4 regions of the Candidatus Photobacterium acropomis genome follow, and region 1 is predicted to be linked to each of the others. Evidence: predicted binding sites of a transcription regulator. Region 1 holds the regulator's gene; each other region holds the start of a gene.
What was found. Region 1 encodes PurR, which represses purine synthesis genes. Its sites were predicted from a motif close to TNANGNAAACGTTTNCNTNA; they were not measured.

Region 1 (5,024 bases):
AAATGGCGGCACCCGGTAAGGATAAGGCAGTCGCTAGAACGTAAATAGCAAAGTACGACACATAAGCCACGATTGGCTGGCTTTGAATTTTCGTTTGTAGGGCAGATTGCTCCTGCTTGATAAAATCAAGCGTGAGGTATTGCCCGAGATCGAAATGGATCCAGCTTGCAATCAGGCTAACAATCACGATGAGTAAAGCGAGCTTTTTCTTATCCATGTCTCTCACCTTATTTGTTTTGCTGAGTATCAGCTTGTGATTTGTCTTGCTCTTGGTTAGCCGCAACATCATTGGGTTTAATTGGCAGAGTACAGAAGCCTTGCTCTGGCACGTCCAAAGCGGTGTTAAATTTAGCGGATAGGTTTTGGAAACTGACTAATGCGGTGATCTCTATGATGTCATCGCTGCTGTACCACTGCTGGAGCGCATTAAGCATCTCATCAGTAACACGTTGCCCTGTAATGGTCATGGCTTCCGTGTAGGCAAGCACAGCGCGTTCTTGCTCCGTAAATAAATCAGAGTGTTGCCAATTCGCCAATGCTTTGATTTTTTCTTCAGAATCACAACGCTCTGCCAACTTCATACCGTTAGCATCAACACAGAATGCACAGTCATTGAGTTGTGACACACGAACACAGATCAGCGAGCGTATCACAGCTTGGATAGGGGATTTTTTGCGATCGAGAAAACCGAAAAATCCTGCGACTAACCAAAACAGTACAGGTTTGCGGCCCCAAAGCTTAGCTGGGTTTAGCACTTGCCCATAATGTCGAGCTTGGAGCCATAGCAAGGGTTTTACCCAGAGAGAGTCGATTTTCTTGATTGAGATACGCACAGCCATTCCTTAAAACAGATACCTAAAAAGCGAGTTGCTAGGGTATACATGTAGACCTTAACTGTATGTATTGTATTTCATTTACTAAGAATTATGGCTTTTTCGCCAATCAGTTGGCGAAAATAAAACCAATGGTGAAGAAAATAAAAGGCGAGGAGGATATTGTAAATAGCGATAAATGTGATGCGAGATTAATAAAGCGTTAAATATTTGACGTTATAAAAAACAAAATTAAATATTTATGTTTTAGCATTGATATAAAACAAGAAGTTATTAATTACTTCTAGGTGCGTTATTTTGCTAGTTCTTATTATGAGCTTTATGTATTAAAAGATATAAAATAGAGTAGTCTGGTTAGGTATTATTCTAAATATATATTTAGTAGGTATACTTAGAAATAAAAGAATGAACATCTTTTATTTCTAAGTTAAATAGAATTGTCGAAGTAGATTTATTAAGAAAGGGCTGATAATAATTCGTTTCGACGTTGCTCAGGAATAACAGACCAATGTTGACCACTTATTGCACCTTCTAGCGCCCATAGTAATTCAAGACTAAGTGGACTGTTTTGCGCTTTTTGTAGCGCTTGGTATGCACCTAAAGCACCAGCAGCTTGAAGTTGTTCGATAGTCTCTATGCCTGCTTTTTTAAGCATTCTTTCGTTTGATAACCGTAGGTTTGGTAAGTCCTTTATACGGTCAGGTACGCAACTCTCCTTTTCTTGCTTGTCTTTTTCTGCTGCATCCAATGAATACCGACCTTGCGCAACGATCTTTTCAGGTTCGTCCCACCAATTATCAGGTATTGCGTAGTGCTTGGTTACAACAGGGAAGCCACGTTTCTTATAAACGTAAGGCTCAAGACCTGCTTTTTTGAATTCCTTTTCGGTTTCAGCGTTTGCGCGTAAATGAAGTTTATCATTTACAACTAATGCAAACATTGTATCACCAGCAAAAATGCCAAAACCGCCAAACATCGACCGTGATTTCACAGATCCAAAATGGTCAAATAATTTTAATGAATCTTTTAATATTGGTTTATCCATGCTTCTACTCGGTGAAATAAATATGAGTGTCACCTAAACATCAAGAGCGAGGAATTAGATTAATCAATCTTCATAATAGGCTTGTCAATATATTGTTAAAATAATCGTCATTATATTGGCGAGACTAATTATAATCCTTCGGTAACCCCGCTACCGTGAATTAATAATAATTGTTAGGCCGGAGGTTTTGCGTCTTAATCTTTCAATTAATTTGCCTGTTCGTGACTATATAAAGTTATATTAAATATTAGTTTTAATATTAAATCCAAGTCCTCAAAAATGTGATACTGCTTCAGGTAATTGTTCTTATCTTGTGGTGAGCATAAATCTTTTTTAAAAAAGTAAAAAAAAGCCAACAAGTTAAACTTATCGGCTTTTTCATGACTTACCAAGGTCAATCTTGTTAGTTGAGATCTTTAACAGACTTTCTCGCAACAAGCTCAGGCGTCATTTCAAAAGTTTGACGAGCGTGATTCTTGTCTTTAACACGATCTAGCAAAATTTCCACCGCTGTTTTACCTAAACGACGCTTAGGCTGGTGGATGGTCGTTAGCGGTGGAGCAAAGTACGGTGCAAGGTCAATGTTATCGTAACCAATGATAGAGATATCATCAGGAATACGTAGACCTGCTTGCTGGAATGTACTGATCATTGCCATTGCCATGATATCGTTGAAACAGAAGATAGCAGTAGGGCGATCTTTCATTGCGATAAATTTCTTCGCTGCTTCTACAGCAGATTCACATTCGAAGTCACCTTCAAGTAGCCAATCTTCATTAACGCTTAAGTCCGCTTCTGCCATAGCTTTACGGAAACCTTTTAGGCGCTCATGACAAGTAGACTTATCAGCTTGACCAGATAGACAGCCAATTTTCTTATGGCCGTTATCGATGAAGTGTTTAGTCGCAATGTAGCCACCATCTTCAGCGTTATCTTGAATGTTGTCAGTGTGAGGACGTTCTGGACCCCAGTCCATGATAACCATTGGAAGATCGTTCTGACGCTCTAGTAGTTCAAGTAGCTTCTGATCAAGATCGCTACACATTACTAGTAAGCCATCAACACGCTTTTCTGCCAGCATGCGTAGGTAGTCACGTTGCTTTTCAAGATTACCTTCTGTGTTACATAGGATCAGGGTATAGCCTGCGCCGTAACAGTATTCTTCAACGCCATGTACAACTTCAGCAAAGAATGGGTTAGTTGATTTTGTTACCAACATACCAATGGTACGAGTTGTATTACATTTTAAGCTTCGCGCTACAGCACTTGGTGCGTAGTTAAGCTCGTCTACCGCAGCCAGCACTTTTTTCTGTGTTGCTTCTGCAACAAAGCGTGTTTTATTGATCACGTGTGACACAGTTGTGGTTGATACACCTGCCATACGTGCAACGTCTTTAATGGTTGCCATATTTATTCTTCTAATTATGGTCAGATAGAGATCTGACAAAAGGTTGTGGTACCCAATTGATTAATTACGTAGTAGATGGCTAGTTGAGAGACTAGTAGATATGAAATTCTTTAATTATTAACTACTTAATTATTCAATTTGGCACCGTTTTTATAGAGTACCGCTCTTAAACAACTAAAGCCGCAATAAATGCGGCATTAGTGTATCGAAATTTTTATTACAACTTTTACATGTGTAATCGCTTGCGCTCACATTTTACTGTGTGTTTTGCGTTGTGCAATCTTTCTGTTCATCTTGAGTGAAATTATTGATGATAAAGTATAAAAATGTAGGTCGTTGTCACGCTTAATCCGATTTTTATCGCATTTTTACAGTATTAATAACTGATTGGTTATTAAAGAATAGGATGATTCGCTGACAAAATATAAGGGTAGTTTTCTTTAGGGTGGGTATGCACCGTAACAGGCCAACCATACAGCGATTCTACAACTTCTGCCGTGAGCACTTGTGACGGTGTTCCATCCGCTTTTATTTGCCCATCTTTTAGGAAAATCATCCGATCTGTGTATTGCGCTGCAAGGTTTAAATCATGTAATACCACAATAACCGCAGCGCCTTGCATTGCCATGTTCTTGGCGATTTGTAAGGTGTGATGCTGATGTGCCAAATCAAGAGCTGAGGTTGGTTCATCTAGCATCAAAATACAATGTTCACCAGCTTGGCTTAATTGGGTTAATACCCGAGCGAAATGGATCCGTTGTTTTTCGCCGCCAGAAAGTGTCGGGTAAAGCCTATTTGCAAGGTTTTTGACATCTACATAATCCATTGTCATTTTGGTTACTGATTTGAGCTGTGGTGAAGTCAGCTGTAACGGAATTGCACCTAACTCCACCACTTCTTTTGCTGTGAATGCAAAAGAAAGGGCACTGTGTTGCGGCAGTATGCCTAAATGTTTAGCCAGTGTAGCTCTGTCCCATGATGACAGTGGTTGCCCGAAAAAAGAGACCTCGCCAGATTCAGGTGTCACTTCGCCACAGAGCACTTTTAATAAGGTACTTTTACCTGCGCCATTGGGGCCTAAAAGGGCGGTGACCTCGCCTGAATGAATATCTAAATTCAGATCATCTAATAAGACTTTATTGCCGTAACGGAGTTTGAGATTTCTAGCTTGAATAACGCTGTTTGTATTTAGAGAAGCGTTATTTTGAGAACTGTTTTCTTTCGAACTAAGTAAATCAATATCAATGGCAGTTGCTGTCATGAAATGTGCCTCTTTTGAGCGCTAAGTAAATAGATAAAGAAAGGCGCACCTAAAATAGCGGTGATAATGCCAACGGGTAATTCTTGTGGTGAAAAAGCACTACGGGCGATCATATCTGCAACTAATAAAATTAAACCGCCTAATAGAGCTGAAATGGGCAATAAGGTTTTATGATTTGGACCTGTTAGCATACGTCCGACATGAGGGATGACTAAACCGATAAATCCGATAGGGCCACAAATCGACACGGTAATACCGACACCTGCCGCACAGACAATAATAAGATTACGCTTTAAGTGCTGAGTATTGACGCCCATGTGCCGGGCTTCTGCTTCACCTAATAGGAACGCATTCAAGTTATTACAATGGCGATAACAGTAGTTAAACAGTAACGCTAAAGTACAGTAGGCAAGAAGGATCCCAGACCACGTAGCACCAGCCAGTGAGCCCATTGACCACAGTGATAAATCACGCAGT
Region 2 (5,024 bases), 1.0 Mb from region 1:
CGAGCAATCACACAGCCAACATTGGGATTAGGAGCTGTAGTAAAACGACCACGTTTTGCAAGGTGGATGGCATGCAGCATCAAGCGAGTATCAAGACTGGTAAACATCACAATGACACTTAACGCTCAAGTTTGGCGATCTCTTCACCAAACTCTCGAATATCTTCAAAACTGCGATAAACCGAAGCAAAACGGATATAAGCGACCTTATCGAGCTCTTTTAATGCTTCCATCACTAAATTACCGATCATCTCAGAAGGCACTTCGCGCTCTCCTGTCGCACGCAAACACGATTTAATATTGTTGATTGCACGCTCAATATCATCAGTACTAACTGGACGCTTTTCTAATGCGCGTTGAATACCACCGCGAAGTTTTTCTTCATTAAAAGGATCGCGATTACCGTTAGTTTTTACCACGCGAGGCATCACTAATTCGGCAGTTTCAAACGTAGTATAACGTTCATTACAAGCTAAACATTGGCGGCGTCGGCGCACTTGGTGGCCATCTGCAACCAATCGAGAATCGATTACTTTGGTGTCATTCGCACCGCAAAAAGGACAATGCATTTAGCCTCCTACATTCAATCGGTTCAGTGTAACCTATTTCAAACCGTTAACGAGAATATTCGCCCTTTTTTTCTACGAATTCTGCTTAAAAAGCAATTAATAGTTGGTTTATTGTGCGTAACTTAAAATCTGCAAATATTAAAAAAGGCTTACCCTAAGAGTAAGCCTTTATCGCCATAACACAGAGATTATGCCATTAGATTCTCAATTTGTATTACGCGTAAACAGGTAGACGCTTACAAATATCAAGAACTTTTGCTTTTGTTTCAGCAATAACAGTTTCGTTATCGATGTTGTCTAATACATCACACATCCAACCCGCTAGCTGACGTGCATCTTCTGCAGTAAAGCCACGGCGAGTGATTGATGGTGTACCTACACGGATACCCGAGGTTACGAATGGGCTACGTGGATCATTTGGTACGCTGTTTTTGTTAACAGTGATGTTAGCAGCACCTAGTGCAGCATCAGCTTCTTTACCTGTAATGTCTTTATCGATCAAATCTACAAGGAATAGGTGGTTTTCTGTGCTACCTGATACAATCTTGTAACCACGCTCGATAAACTCACCAACCATTACTTTCGCGTTTTCAACAACACGAGCTTGGTATTCTTTAAACTCTGGCTCCATTGCTTCTTTAAATGCTACCGCTTTTGCAGCGATAACGTGCATTAGAGGACCGCCTTGACCGCCAGGGAATACAGCAGAGTTCAGTTTTTTGTAAAGATCTTCACCTTCGTTAGAAAGGATCAAACCACCACGAGGACCTGCTAGTGTTTTATGCGTTGTTGTTGTCACAACGTGTGCATGCGGTACTGGGTTCGGGTAAACACCTGCAGCTATAAGACCAGCTACGTGTGCCATATCAACAAAGAAGTACGCGCCTACTTTGTCTGCGATTTCACGCATGCGTTTCCAGTCAACAACTTGAGAGTAAGCAGAGAAACCACCGATGATCATCTTTGGCTTATGCTCAAGGGCTAAAGCTTCAACTTCTGCGTAATCGATTTGACCGTTCTCATCGATACCGTAAGGAATGATATTGTATAGCTTACCTGAGAAGTTTACTGGTGAACCGTGCGTTAAGTGACCACCGTGCGCAAGGCTCATACCTAATACAGTATCGCCAGCATTTAACAGTGCCATGTAAACAGCGTTGTTTGCTTGTGAGCCTGAGTGTGGCTGAACGTTCGCGTATTCTGCACCAAACAGTTGGCAAGCACGATCAATAGCAAGCTGCTCTGCTTTATCAACAAACTCACAACCACCGTAGTAGCGCTTACCTGGGTAACCTTCAGCATACTTGTTTGTTAGCTGAGAGCCTTGAGCTTCCATCACGCGTGGGCTAGTGTAGTTTTCAGAAGCAATCAACTCGATGTGTTCTTCCTGACGAGCTGTCTCTTCCTGAATGGCCGCAAATAGTTCCGCATCATAATCAGCAATATTCATATCGCGCTTTAGCATCTGTATCTCCTGATTCAGCTAATTTAAATACCATTTTGAGCAAAAACTTAAAAATCGCAATGCTAGGCGCCACGCGGACGCAAACGTTTTCGTCTTGCTTGTTAATTATCGCCTATCTTACCGAAATTGATCTAAATCAGGTAGTCCTAAATGTTTTTTTTATTCAAGATTACGTCAGTTTATTTTCAATATGTCATGAATTTTTTTCATATTGAAATTACTCACGTAACAAGCTTTTTATTTTATCGATAAGGCAAGTTTTTTCAGGATAAAGTTATTTACAAAAATGTAAACAATAGATTACAACCCATGGTTATGTATTTCAGTTAGCTACTTTTATAAATTCTTATTAACTTTTACTATTGCGCCATTATTTACAAGGAGTACCCCGATTGAGTAGTAGTAAACACCCTCTGCACGAAAATCTCATTGCGATTTTAACAGGGACATTCATTGTCGCGCAGGGCATCTTTTTCCTTCAGCAAAGTCAGCTTTTAACGGGAGGCACCACGGGCCTTGCGTTGTTACTTACCCATTTTGTCGATATCTCTTTTGGTAAGCTGTACTTTTTGATGAACTGTCCGTTTTACTTAATGGCATGGTTTAGAATGGGACGAAGCTTTGCTATCACCAGCATTCTCTCTGGTGCGCTTGTCTCACTGATGGTTGATAACATGCATTATGTGCTCACAATCAGCTGGCTAAATCCGGTTTATTGCGCTGTCATTGGTGGCTTATTGATGGGATTAGGTATGCTGATCTTATTTCGTCATCACACCAGTTTGGGCGGCTTCAATGTACTGGTACTGTTTATTCAGGACAAATTTGGGATCTCAGCAGGTAAAATCCAAATGTCGATTGATATTAGTATATTAGTGGCGTCTTTCTTCTTTGTCAGCCCAACTATTTTACTGCTATCTATTCTTGGCGCTGTGATGCTAAACCTTGTGCTTGCGATGAATTACAAGCCAGGTCGTTATAACCCTGTGGTACCTGATGTGAACTAACACTGCTGGCAATATACAGATAAATAAAAAGAGGCATTACATAAATGTAATGCCTCTTTTTAAAATCTTGTAAATGGTATTAGATTGCGTCTTCGTCTTCTTCACCAGTACGAATACGTACCACGCGCTCAATATCAAACATGAAGATCTTACCATCACCAATCTTACCTGTTTGTGCTGTTTCTACGATAGTATCAATACACTGCTCTGCCACTTCGTCGCACACAACAATTTCAATTTTTACTTTCGGTAGAAAATCAACCATGTATTCAGCACCACGGTATAGCTCGGTATGCCCTTTCTGACGTCCAAATCCTTTCACTTCAGAAACGGTCATGCCAGTAATACCCACTTCTGCTAGTGCTTCACGCACGTCATCAAGCTTAAATGGCTTAATAATGGCTTCAATCTTTTTCATCATCATCATCCTTTACATAGCTGAAGTCATAAAATTACTTTCAACCAACTGATTTAATTAAACTCATTATTACAGATCCCATCTCTAAATTTAAGTCTCTTTAAACTTCATATATCAGGTTTCTATCCATTCGTCGTAATAATAAAAAAACAGAATAAATCAGCACTAAGCTATTTATCGCTAAGATAGTATGTCCACGATATGTAATCGGCACTAAATCAGGAAGATAAGGAATAAAACTAAGTTTTAAAAACATCGTTGTCGCTGGAATATAAAAATACAATGGGAAAAAACCCCATTTCGCTTCCTTGAATAATCCAATGCAAGCAAGGAGACCAGAAATGAAAACAAGACAAAGAATAATGTCGGGTACGATAGCGATCGGTGAGTCACTAAAGAAATGTTCAAATAAATTTGCCTGACGAAAAAGACTTAATGCAACAAGCAATGCCAGTATTTTCGATGCAATACGTAAACGCATTGGTGTGGGTATATCCTGCCCCATTAATAATTCCTTTTGGGAAATAGTATTTCCATTACATCCTATTTTCGCAATTATAACCCTCCCTTTTCATTTTTTAATGTGATTATTATCAACAATGGAAACAAACATCGAATAATCACTCAAATAGAACAAAAAAACCGCCCTTTCGGGCGGTCTCATTATGTTAAGCAAATGTATTTTTAACCAATATTGACACGTGCATTTCTAAACATACGCATCCATGGGCTATTTTCACTCCAGTCATCTGGGTGCCATGAGTTCGCAACAGTTCTAAATACACGCTCAGGGTGCGGCATCATAATCGTTACACGACCATCGGTGGTGGTTACACCAGTAATACCGTTTGGTGAACCATTCGGGTTCGCCGGGTATTGCTCTGTTAGTTTGCCGTAGTTATCGATGTAACGAAGTGCGACTGTATCTGCTTGCTCTAGCGCGGCTAGGTGCTCCGCATTACGTACTTCAACACGACCTTCACCGTGAGATACCGCAATTGGCATGTGAGAGCCAACCATTTCATTAAAGAATAATGATGGGCTTTGTTGTACTTCCACTAAGCTAAAGCGTGCTTCAAAACGCTCTGATTCATTGCGGACGAAACGCGGCCATAAATCAGCACCTGGAATTAAGTCGCGTAGGTTAGACATCATCTGACAACCATTACACACACCTAACGCTAAGGTATCGTTACGATTAAAGAAAGCTTCAAACTGATCACGTGCCATGTTGTTAAACAGGATTGATTTCGCCCAACCTTCACCTGCACCTAATACGTCACCGTATGAGAAACCACCACATGCAACTAAACCGTTGAAACCATCAAGTTTCACGTTACCCGCTAGAATGTCACTCATGTGAACATCTTTCGCATCAAAGCCGGCACGGTCAAATGCTGCCGCCATTTCAACGTGAGAGTTAACCCCTTGCTCACGTAAAATCGCCATTTGTGGTTTCGCGCCAAGGTTAATAGCAGGAGCAATAAATGGAGCCGCGACATCTTCATTAATATCAAATGTTAGCTTCACATTTAGACCTGGATCTTGGGTATCTTTCTTCGCTTC
Region 3 (5,024 bases), 1.3 Mb from region 1:
TAATCATTTAAGTGACTTAGCCAATAACGACATCACCATTATCATCAAAACATTCATCTTCAATCATTTCTTCAGCTAACTCTTCAAGATCGAAACGATAAGCTGAGAACTGCGCTAAAATTTCCGCTTCATCTTGTAGCGATTTATCACTGCGAGCTTGTAACCATTCAAGGCTTACCCAGCAGGTAATTAATGCGCCGGCTTGCTGGGCGGGAAAGTTAACCGCTTGGCGAACAGCATCCCACGCTTGAATATCTGAAAATAGAATATCTTGGTTCATTACTTTTACTCTTGTAAGGTTCGGCGTAATTCACGCTGTACTTGTTTTGCGCCAGGGCGAAGTCCACGCCATAACATAAAGCTTTCTGCCGCTTGCCCAACGAGCATACCCAGCCCATCTAGTGTTTTGATAGCACCGTGCTCTTTCGCCCAACGATTAAAAGAAGTGATCGCTGAGCCATACACCATGTCATAGCAAGTGGTATTCGCACCAATCACTGATGGTGGTATTGCAGGTACATCCCCTGAAAGACTGGCTGAGGTTGAATTGATGATCACATCAAAGGTTTGATTTTCAAGATCAGCTTGCTCTAATGCCGCTACATTGCCGTAAGTTGAAAATAATTCTGCTAATTGTTGTGCTTTACTCAAGGTACGGTTAGCGATCACCAGTTGCTTAGGCTGCTGTGCTAATAGAGGCAATATCACACCACGGGCTGCACCACCTGCACCTAATAATAAGATGCGTTGATCTTTCAATTCGACATGTTGATTGATCAGATCTTGTACTAGACCTTCGCCATCTGTGTTATCACCTAGCACGCCACCATCATCTAGTTTCTTAAGCGTGTTAACAGCACCAGCTAAACGAGCACGTTCTGTCAGGGTGGTCGCATATTGATAAGCTTGCTCTTTAAATGGTACCGTGATGTTACAACCTTTACCGCCATCATTAAAAAATGCATCTGCCGCTTGTACGAAACCATCAAGCGCTACTAGTTGGCTGGTATATGTCATCTGCTGGCTCGTTTGACGGGCAAACAAGGTATGAATGAACGGAGATTTACTTTGTCCGATCGGGTTACCAAATACGACGTACTTATCCATATACGAATTCTCTCTTTATATAAGCAGGCTCTATCACTCCGTGATCTGAGCTAAATGATTGTTCACCACTCACGCGGCTTTAAGAAATCTTGATACAAACGGGCTTCTGCTGAGTTTGGCTCTGGCTCATAACAGTATTCCCAGCGTGCTAATGGCGGCATCGACATTAAAATCGATTCTGTTCGTCCACCGCTTTGCAAACCAAATAAGGTGCCACGATCGTAAACCAAGTTAAACTCAACATAACGTCCACGACGATATAACTGAAATTCTCGCTCACGTTCACCATAAGGCAAGTGATAACGCTGTTTTACAATTGGCATGTAAGCATTAATGTAGCCATTGCCTACCGCTTGCATGTAAGCAAAGCTCTTTTCAAATCCCCACTGATTGAGATCATCAAAGAACAAACCACCCACACCACGCGTTTCATTGCGATGTGGTAGGTAGAAGTATTGATCGCACCACGCTTTATGCTCTGAATACACCTCATCACCAAACGGGGCACAAAGTTGTTTCGCTGTATCATGCCAATGTTGGCAATCTTCTTCGAATGGGTAAAAAGGGGTGAGATCAAATCCACCACCAAACCACCACACAGGGGCTTCGCCGTCTTTTTCTGCGATGAAGAAACGGACATTGGCATGAGAGGTAGGTACATAAGGATTGCGAGGATGGATAACCAAGGATACGCCCATGGCTTCAAAGCGACGGCCTGCAAGTTCAGGGCGATGCGCAGTAGCAGAAGCTGGCATTTCGGCACCGTAAACATGAGAGAAGTTCACACCTGCTTGCTCGAAGATCTCACCGTTACGTAATACACGGCTACGACCACCACCACCTTCTTCACGTTGCCATTGGTCTTGCTCAAATGACACTGTGGTTTCTTGCTGCTCTAATGCTTGGCAAATGCGATCTTGTAAATCCAACAAGAAGGATTTCACCGCATGTTTGTCGACTTGGTTATCCATACTATTTACCCCTGACGGAAGATATTGCCATTGCGTGCATCACGGATCTCAGAAGGATTGGTACGTCCTCCCGTTTCTCCTTGGAGGATCGCAGCTAGACAATGGCCCAGTTGTTGCTCGACTTCTTGCGCTGTTCGGCCCGGCTCTTGTCCTGTTAGGTTAGCGCTGGTTGAGGTAATTGGCTTACCGAACTCTAAACATAGACGTTGTACTAATGAATGATCGCTCACACGTACCGCAATAGTCGTAAATTGGCCCGTTAAAAATGCAGGCACATTCGCTTTAGTTGGCATAACCCATGTTACAGGACCTGGCCACGTTGCCATCACTGTCGCTTTTTGCTCTGCGGTTAATTGGCTTTCATCTATGTATGGCAATAACTGTTCATAATTAGCAGCGATCAAAATCAACCCTTTTTCGACAGGGCGCTGTTTAATTTCTAATAATTTTTCAACCGCTTGTTGATTATCAGGATCGCAACCAACACCAAACACCGCTTCGGTTGGGTAACCGATCACTTCACCTTGTTTTAAGGCAGCGACAACTTGAGCAAAATTCTCCACAGTATCCTCGTTTCTTCTTTGGCAAATATTGTTGTTTTACTTTCTCAAAATCATTCTACCTACTCCTTAGTCACAACTCCATGCTAGGTTATAAGACAGTCAATATTCATGACGCAAACGTTTTCCTTTGCGATAAATCACCGTATAATGCCGACATCAACACGATGTTAAGTTATGACCTGAAGGAGAATGAGATGAAAGTTGGAATAATCATGGGTTCAAAATCTGACTGGCCAACTATGCAACATGCCGCTGAGATGCTTGATCGTTTCAATGTTCCTTATGAGACAAAGGTCGTTTCAGCTCACCGCACCCCGCATTTACTGGCGGAATACGCAGAAAGTGCACAAGAGCGTGGTATTAAAGTGATCATCGCAGGTGCTGGCGGTGCGGCTCACTTACCAGGTATGACAGCCGCTTTTACTAGCGTGCCTGTATTAGGTGTGCCAGTACAATCTCGCGCCCTAAAAGGTATGGATTCACTGCTTTCGATTGTTCAAATGCCAAAGGGGATTGCAGTAGGTACATTGGCGATTGGTGATGCAGGTGCTGCCAATGCTGGCCTATTAGCCGCACAAATTATCGGTACGCAAGATGAGCAAGTGCTTGCAGCCATTGATACTTTCCGTAAAGAGCAAACAGAAACCGTACTGAGTAATCCAAATCCAGCTGAGGACGCATAATGAATAACGTGCTCGTCCTTGGAGCAGGTCAACTTGCCCGTATGATGGCACTGGCTGGCGCACCGCTTAACATCAATGTGATTGCCTATGATGTGGGTAGCGATAAGGTGGTTCATCCACTGACCCTACAGGTTATGGCGGACTCTTTAGCTCAAGCCATTAATGAAGTTGATGCCATCACCGCTGAATTTGAACACATTCCTCACGATATTTTAGATAGTTGCGCTGCTAGCGGAAAATTCTTCCCAACGCCTGATGCAATTAAAGCAGGTGGCGATCGCCGACTTGAAAAAGCGTTACTGGATAACGCAGGCGTGCGAAATGCGAAATACCATGTGATCCGTGAGCGTGCTGATCTATTAACAGCGATTGAAAAGATCGGCTTACCGCTGGTGCTAAAAAGTGCCTTAGGTGGTTATGACGGTAAAGGGCAGTGGCGCTTAAAAGAAAGCACACAAATTGATGCGATCTGGCTTGAAATGGCACAATGTATTGCCGATTCTGCTAATCAAGCGATTGTGGCAGAGCAATTCATTCCTTTTCAACGTGAAGTATCATTGATTGGTGCGCGTAATCGTAACGGTGATATTCAAGTATTTAACTTAACCGAGAATATTCACACTGATGGCGTATTAAGCCTATCTACCGCAATTGTGGGTGACTCACCACTGCAAGCACAAGCCGATAACATGTTCCGCGCCGTCGCTAATAGCCTTGATTATGTTGGCGTGTTAGCTATCGAGTTTTTTGATCTTGATGGTGAGTTATTGGTAAACGAAATTGCACCACGGGTTCATAACTCAGGCCACTGGACACAACAAGGGGCTGAAACCTGCCAATTTGAAAACCATTTACGTGCGGTATGTGACTTTCCACTTGGCAACACGCAATTAACTCGCCCAAGTGCGATGATCAATATCTTAGGATTAGACAGCGTACCTGATGCGGTTTATGCCCAAGAAGGTTGCCATGTTCATTGGTACGGCAAAGAAAAACGAGCAGGGCGTAAAATGGGGCACATTAACGTGTGTGCTGATACCCCAGAGCAACTGCAGTACCGTTTGATCATGTTATCGAGCTTACTCGATGAGAACGATTTCCCTGCGCTACCTCGTTAAATACACCTATATAAAAACCGACAAAAAAGCCTGCAATCTATGCAGGCTTTGTTTTTTATTCTGTTTTATCTAAGCTTTCAAGCTCTTGGTAAGCATGGCATTTTCTATCAGCACATTGCAGCCTCACACCACTGGCTAATTTCTTTTCGATTAACAAACCAAAGCCACATTGCTGGCAAGTCCCAACAACAGGTTTGTTATTCACCGCAAAACGACAACTTGGATACTGATCACAGGCATAGAATACTTTGCCATAACGGGATTTACGCTCCGTTAAATGGCCTTTGTGACATTCAGGACATTCAACATCCGTATTCTCCGCTTTCTTTTCCGTTGATGCCAAATAATGACAAGCAGGGTATGCCGAACAACCAATAAACATCCCATAACGACCTTGACGTAAAACCAACGGGCTTTCACATTCAGGGCAAGGCATATCTAACTCTTTCACCACATGTCCATCATTGTGATTTAATGGCTGAATGTAATCACACGCTGGGTAGTGATCACAGCCAAGAAACGGACCACGCTTACCAAAGCGCATCACAAGCTCACCACCACACTGTGGACAAGGCGAGTGTG
Region 4 (5,024 bases), 140 kb from region 1:
TCACGTGTAGCAACAACGATTGGCTTATCTTCACCGCCAACTTGTTTCCAGTTTGTCACTTCACCTTTGTAGATTTTAGCAACTTGTTCTTTAGTTAAGTCTGAAACAGGGTTGCTGTTGTTAACAACAACGGCGATACCGTCACGAGCGATAACCACTTCTTTTACTTCTGGTGACTCTTCTGATGCTTTAAGAGCACGTGAAGACATACCTAGATCGGCTGAGCCATCGTGTGCAGTACGGATACCTGCAGATGAGCCTGGGCCTTGAACTTCTACTGTTACATCATGTGATTTTGCGTAAGTTTCACCAAATACTTCCATTAGTGGTGATACAGAGCTTGAACCTACAACAGAGATAGTTTCGCCTGCAATTGCTGCAGTGCTAGCGACCATTGTTCCTGCTAATGCGATTGCGCCGATAATCTTTGTTTTCATTTTCCTAGTCCTTTCGTGTTTGCTGATTACTATAGGTTTGAATGAACGTGACAAAGATTAGGAAAGTTATGTGACACTTATGTTTCAGAACTTTGAACACTCTATGAATGTTGTCATAAATACTTAATGGGAATTAAAACTGATTTAAATTCGATCGTATTATTTGATATTTATTAAGTTATTTCTTTTAAGTATATGTTTTTGCGAGGCTAGATCTGATTTTTTGGTGTCTTATGAAATATTGGAAAGTATTTTAATTGTGCTGAAGTGGTACATATTTATGACCATATAAGTTTATGACAGTCATATTTCAATCTGAATTTTAGTGTGATTTCCTTCCAAGGTTTCAATTGGTTGTCGCTCTTTCTATCTATAGTAGAATAGGAAAGTATGTTGTTTAGTATGCTTTTACGTTTAAAAGTCATTACAACTATTTGAAGTCATAAAGGTTATCAATGTTAAAAAAAGCGCAGCAAATGGTTGTGTTCAATGCTTTGACAAAACAGCAGAGTTTTACCAAAGCAGCACAGTTACTTGAGATCTCCCGTACCCAAGTCAGTAAATTAGTACAGCAACTAGAAGAGCGACTAGGGGTTCAATTGGTACAGCGAACCACTCGCTCATTTGCTCTAACTGAGTCAGGTCGTATCTTTGCTAAGCATTGTGAAAAGGTTGTCGATGAAATTAATGAAGCAGAAAGTGAGTTGTTAGCGCTGGGTGATAGCCAGCAAGGTTCGTTAAGGGTGGGGATCGCTCAATCTTTTGCGTCTAACCATGTTGCGCCTTACATTAATGAATTTCACGAGCGTCACCCATTGGTCAATCTCGAATTAAGCCTGTTTGATCATCGTGTTGATCTTATAGCTGAGCAACTTGATTTGTGGATTGGCTTTATGGATTCACCACCGGAAGGTTTTGTTGCTCGCCATCTTACTAATTGTGACTTTGTCTTAGTTGCAAGCCCTGACTACCTTGCCAAACATGGTGTGCCTTATCATCCGGATGATTTGAAACAACATAACTGTATTACCTATTTCAGTCGTGAGCGTAAAGACAATATTTGGAACTTCAGCCAAAAAGAAGAGGAGTTGCAAGTAAAAGTGACCGGTAATTATCGTGTTGATTCTGCCGATGCTATCCGTGATGCCACTATTGCAGGTAATGGAGTAGGGTACTTAGCGACTTATCTATTAAAAGATGAAATTCGCCAAGGCAAACTTATTCGTTTGATGCCGGAGTGGCAATTAACACAGCATATGCCGTTATATGCGGTTTATCCTCGCCATAAATACTTGCCGACAAAGGTAAATTTATTTATTGAATTTATTCGTGAGCATATCGAGCTGGGGAATATTTCTTGCCATATATAATGAACAAACGTTATTGAAGTCACTTAGCGTCAGTAAAGGGCTTTTATTTTCGCCAATTATATGATGTAAAAAGCGACAGTATGACGCAAACGGTTAGCCAAACGCTGTCGCAAACGTTTCCAATTGTAAACTCTGGAAACAATAGTATTCCTTATAGGAACCAATCTAACGAATTTCGTTTGCTTAGCTGAAAAAAACAGCGAATCAGAGTGTTCTTGTTATTGAATCGTTAATTGCAATAACAATTTGATCCTTGTCACACTTTTATTTCTCCCTAAAATCCCCCCGCAATCGTTTACTACTACACATTGAGGAATGACCATGCATTATTTGGTCGGCATCTTAGGCATTATCGTAATCTTTGCCGTTGGTTTTTTATTTTCTGAAAATCGTCGCGCGGTAAATTGGCGCACTGTATTAGGTGCATTTTGCGTGCAAGTGATCTTTGCAGGCTTTATTTTATACGTGCCTATCGGTCGTGTAGTTTTAAACAGTGTTTCTGGTGCGGTATCCGGCATCATTGAATATGGTCATGAAGGTACAGAGTTCCTATTTGGTCAATTAGCACAATTTAAACTTGGTTTTATTTTTGCGGTTAACGTACTTCCTTCTATCGTATTTTTCTCTGCGTTGATCTCTGTGCTTTACTACCTTGGCGTAATGAAGTGGGTGATCCGTGGTATTGGTGGCGTGCTACAGTACTTTTTAGGCACAACACGTACAGAATCGATGTCGGCAACAGCCAATATTTTTGTTGGCTCAGTAGAAGCACCATTGGTTGTTCGTCCATTCTTGTCTCGTATGACACGTTCTGAACTGTTTGCTGTCATGGTTGGCGGTCTTGCATCTGTTGCTGGCGGTACGATGGTGGGCTATGCAGGTTTAGGTGTTCAGCTAAAATACCTTATTGCTGCAAGCTTTATGTCTGCGCCTGCAGGTTTGATGATGGCAAAATTGCTTGTTCCTCAAACTGAAGGTGTGCACACCATGGAAGAAGAAGACGATGGCGAAGAAGATGAACCAGTAAACATGGTTGATGCGGCATCTCGTGGTGCACTTAGCGGCTTACAAATTGCAATGGCGGTTGGTGCTAGCTTACTTGCAGTGATCAGCTTAATTGCATTAGTAAACGGTGGTTTAGGTCATGTTGGTAATTGGTTAGCTTCTGTTGGTCAATGGTTAGGCTTTGATTGGAATGGTCTACATCACCTAAGCTTAGATATGATCTTTGGTTACGTATTTGCACCTGTTGCTTGGTTAATCGGTGTACCATGGTCTGAAGCGAACACAGCAGCAAGCTTGATCGGCACTAAGATTGCGGTTAACGAATTTATTGCATTTGCAGAGCTAATGAAGCCTGAAACAATTGCAAAGCTTAGTGAGCACTCTCAAGCAATCGTGACTTTCGCACTGTGTGGTTTCGCTAACCTAACGTCTATTGCAATGTTAATGGGTGGTTTAGGCGGTATCGTTCCTCAACGTCGTCCTGAGATTGCACGTTTGGGTATGAAAGCGATCTTTGCAGCAACCCTTGCAAACTTAATGAGTGCAACGTTAGCGGGTTTATTTATTCCACTTTCGTAGTAACATCGCTCAGTAAGCGGTTAAGATTAAACAGAGAGCTTAGGCTCTCTGTTTTCGTATGGGCTATTCATTGATTAAAAGGATCTAAATGCGATGAAATCGGATGTTGATAAATTAGTAACTAAACATGCTGAATTGATCCATAGCGATGGTTTAAAAGTGTATTCTCATACTCAACGTGAAGATGGTGATTGGATCCTGCATACCTTGATGATTGAAGGCTATGATGTGCCTTTTAAGTTTAAGCGAAAGAAAAAATACCAAAGCCTAAAAGGTGCGAAAGTGAATATGACCTACTACCCTGAAACGGTGACGGTTGCAGGCTTTGAAGTCGAGACCATGAAAGTGGTGCGAATTAAGCGTTACTAATTGTAAGTCATAAGAAGAATAAAAAACGCCAAGGCAGCTATTTGCCTTGGCGTTGTTGTTTTTACTGCTTTCGTTATCGCTGGCTATTCATTTCTTGCAGTTTTTTCCCAATAGGGCCTGAGAAGTTAAAACCATCATGCATATCCCAGTTAATTGACCATGTCATTACACCACCAAAGTTAGGATAGAGTTTTGTTGGTACAACTGAACCACAACGGCTGCCTTTCGTGACACAATCAAGGGCATCAATAATGTTTTGGGTAGGCGCTTGACCTGAGTTAGCTGAGCTTGGGCCTGAAGGTAAACCAATAGCGACTTGATCATCACGAAGTGGGGCAAATTGGCTACCATCTGCTAACTCAAAACCTTCAATCAGCATTTTGACTGATGCTACCATCATATCAACCGAGCCTTCAGGTGCAGCACCTGACATGTATGGATTGGCTAGACCGCCATTATTGTATAGCTGGACGTGAAGCAAGTTCAGCATGTCACGTAATTGATCAATCATTGGAATGTAAGCGCCCCAGATACCGGAGTAAGCAATCATGCCACCTTGTACATAAGGGTGCTCTGGTGCCATGGTGAGATACATATCACCACCAATATTTTTCTCAATTTGTTTTAATGCGACAGGTAAACGAGCTTGGATCTGAGTGCCATGAAGTAGATTAGAGCCACTTTCTAAATCGATATCTAAACCGTCAAAACCCCATTCGTTGATAATGTCAGTTAGACTTGAAACAAAGTTAGCTTGGTCTGAATCGGTATTTAGCGTGATGGTACCTTCAGCACCTCCGAGTGATAGTACGATGATTTTACCTTGGGCACGAAGCTTACGTACGTCATCTTTAAACTGTTGGGGATCTAACGGAGCACAACTGCTGTGCATATCGCCATTGTATAAATTGAAGTGCACGGTACCGTTACTGTTTCTATCGTTATCAGCAAAGGCAATGTCGATAATATCCCAGTCAGGTGAAATATCACCAAGACGGATAGGACAGCCAGAGCCATTAACGAAGTTATGCCAGTAACCAATTAGGTTGTGTTTGGTATCAATAGGCTCTTGTACTTTAATACTAGCAGCTGTAGATAATGCCGTTTCACCATTACCAGTTGTTGCTAGGGCTGTCACGGTGTAACTGCCTGCTGATTGGGCAGTCCAAGATGCGCTGTAAGGAGCTGTTGTATCAGTAGCAACAATATTGCCGTTAATAATGAAATCAACCTGACGTACATCACCTGTGAGTGCAGTTGCAGT

Region 2: the regulator PurR is predicted to act here: its motif matches at 2,109-2,128, upstream of glyA (serine hydroxymethyltransferase).
Region 3: the regulator PurR is predicted to act here: its motif matches at 2,751-2,770, upstream of purE (5-(carboxyamino)imidazole ribonucleotide mutase).
Region 4: the regulator PurR is predicted to act here: its motif matches at 1,913-1,932, upstream of Q7657_RS18015 (NupC/NupG family nucleoside CNT transporter).

The regions. Positions count from the first base shown of each region.
Region 1 is NZ_CP131609.1:2,274,190-2,279,213, reverse strand. Features, by position in the region: gene lpdA (dihydrolipoyl dehydrogenase) at 1-217, opposite strand, end outside; gene Q7657_RS17395 (carboxymuconolactone decarboxylase family protein) at 228-833, opposite strand; gene Q7657_RS17390 (TfoX/Sxy family DNA transformation protein) at 1,288-1,878, opposite strand; cyclic di-GMP riboswitch class I at 2,016-2,104, opposite strand; gene purR (HTH-type transcriptional repressor PurR) at 2,282-3,286, opposite strand; gene Q7657_RS17380 (heme ABC transporter ATP-binding protein) at 3,681-4,547, opposite strand; gene Q7657_RS17375 (FecCD family ABC transporter permease) at 4,544-5,024, opposite strand, start outside.
Region 2 is NZ_CP131609.1:1,238,227-1,243,250, reverse strand. Features, by position in the region: gene ribD (bifunctional diaminohydroxyphosphoribosylaminopyrimidine deaminase/5-amino-6-(5-phosphoribosylamino)uracil reductase RibD) at 1-107, opposite strand, end outside; gene nrdR (transcriptional regulator NrdR) at 119-568, opposite strand; gene glyA (serine hydroxymethyltransferase) at 783-2,033, opposite strand; gene Q7657_RS12765 (YitT family protein) at 2,426-3,040, shown strand; gene glnB (nitrogen regulatory protein P-II) at 3,120-3,458, opposite strand; gene Q7657_RS12755 (hypothetical protein) at 3,559-3,963, opposite strand; gene purL (phosphoribosylformylglycinamidine synthase) at 4,143-5,024, opposite strand, start outside.
Region 3 is NZ_CP131609.1:414,243-419,266, forward strand. Features, by position in the region: gene Q7657_RS08535 (DUF1488 family protein) at 17-280, opposite strand; gene aroE (shikimate dehydrogenase) at 286-1,107, opposite strand; gene hemF (oxygen-dependent coproporphyrinogen oxidase) at 1,170-2,078, opposite strand; gene tsaC (L-threonylcarbamoyladenylate synthase type 1 TsaC) at 2,084-2,641, opposite strand; gene purE (5-(carboxyamino)imidazole ribonucleotide mutase) at 2,836-3,324, shown strand; gene Q7657_RS08560 (5-(carboxyamino)imidazole ribonucleotide synthase) at 3,324-4,442, shown strand; gene Q7657_RS08565 (DNA topoisomerase family protein) at 4,498-5,024, opposite strand, start outside.
Region 4 is NZ_CP131609.1:2,410,740-2,415,763, reverse strand. Features, by position in the region: gene Q7657_RS18025 (phosphate ABC transporter substrate-binding protein) at 1-437, opposite strand, end outside; gene Q7657_RS18020 (LysR family transcriptional regulator) at 893-1,807, shown strand; gene Q7657_RS18015 (NupC/NupG family nucleoside CNT transporter) at 2,129-3,391, shown strand; gene Q7657_RS18010 (hypothetical protein) at 3,485-3,760, shown strand; gene Q7657_RS18005 (Ig-like domain-containing protein) at 3,834-5,024, opposite strand, start outside.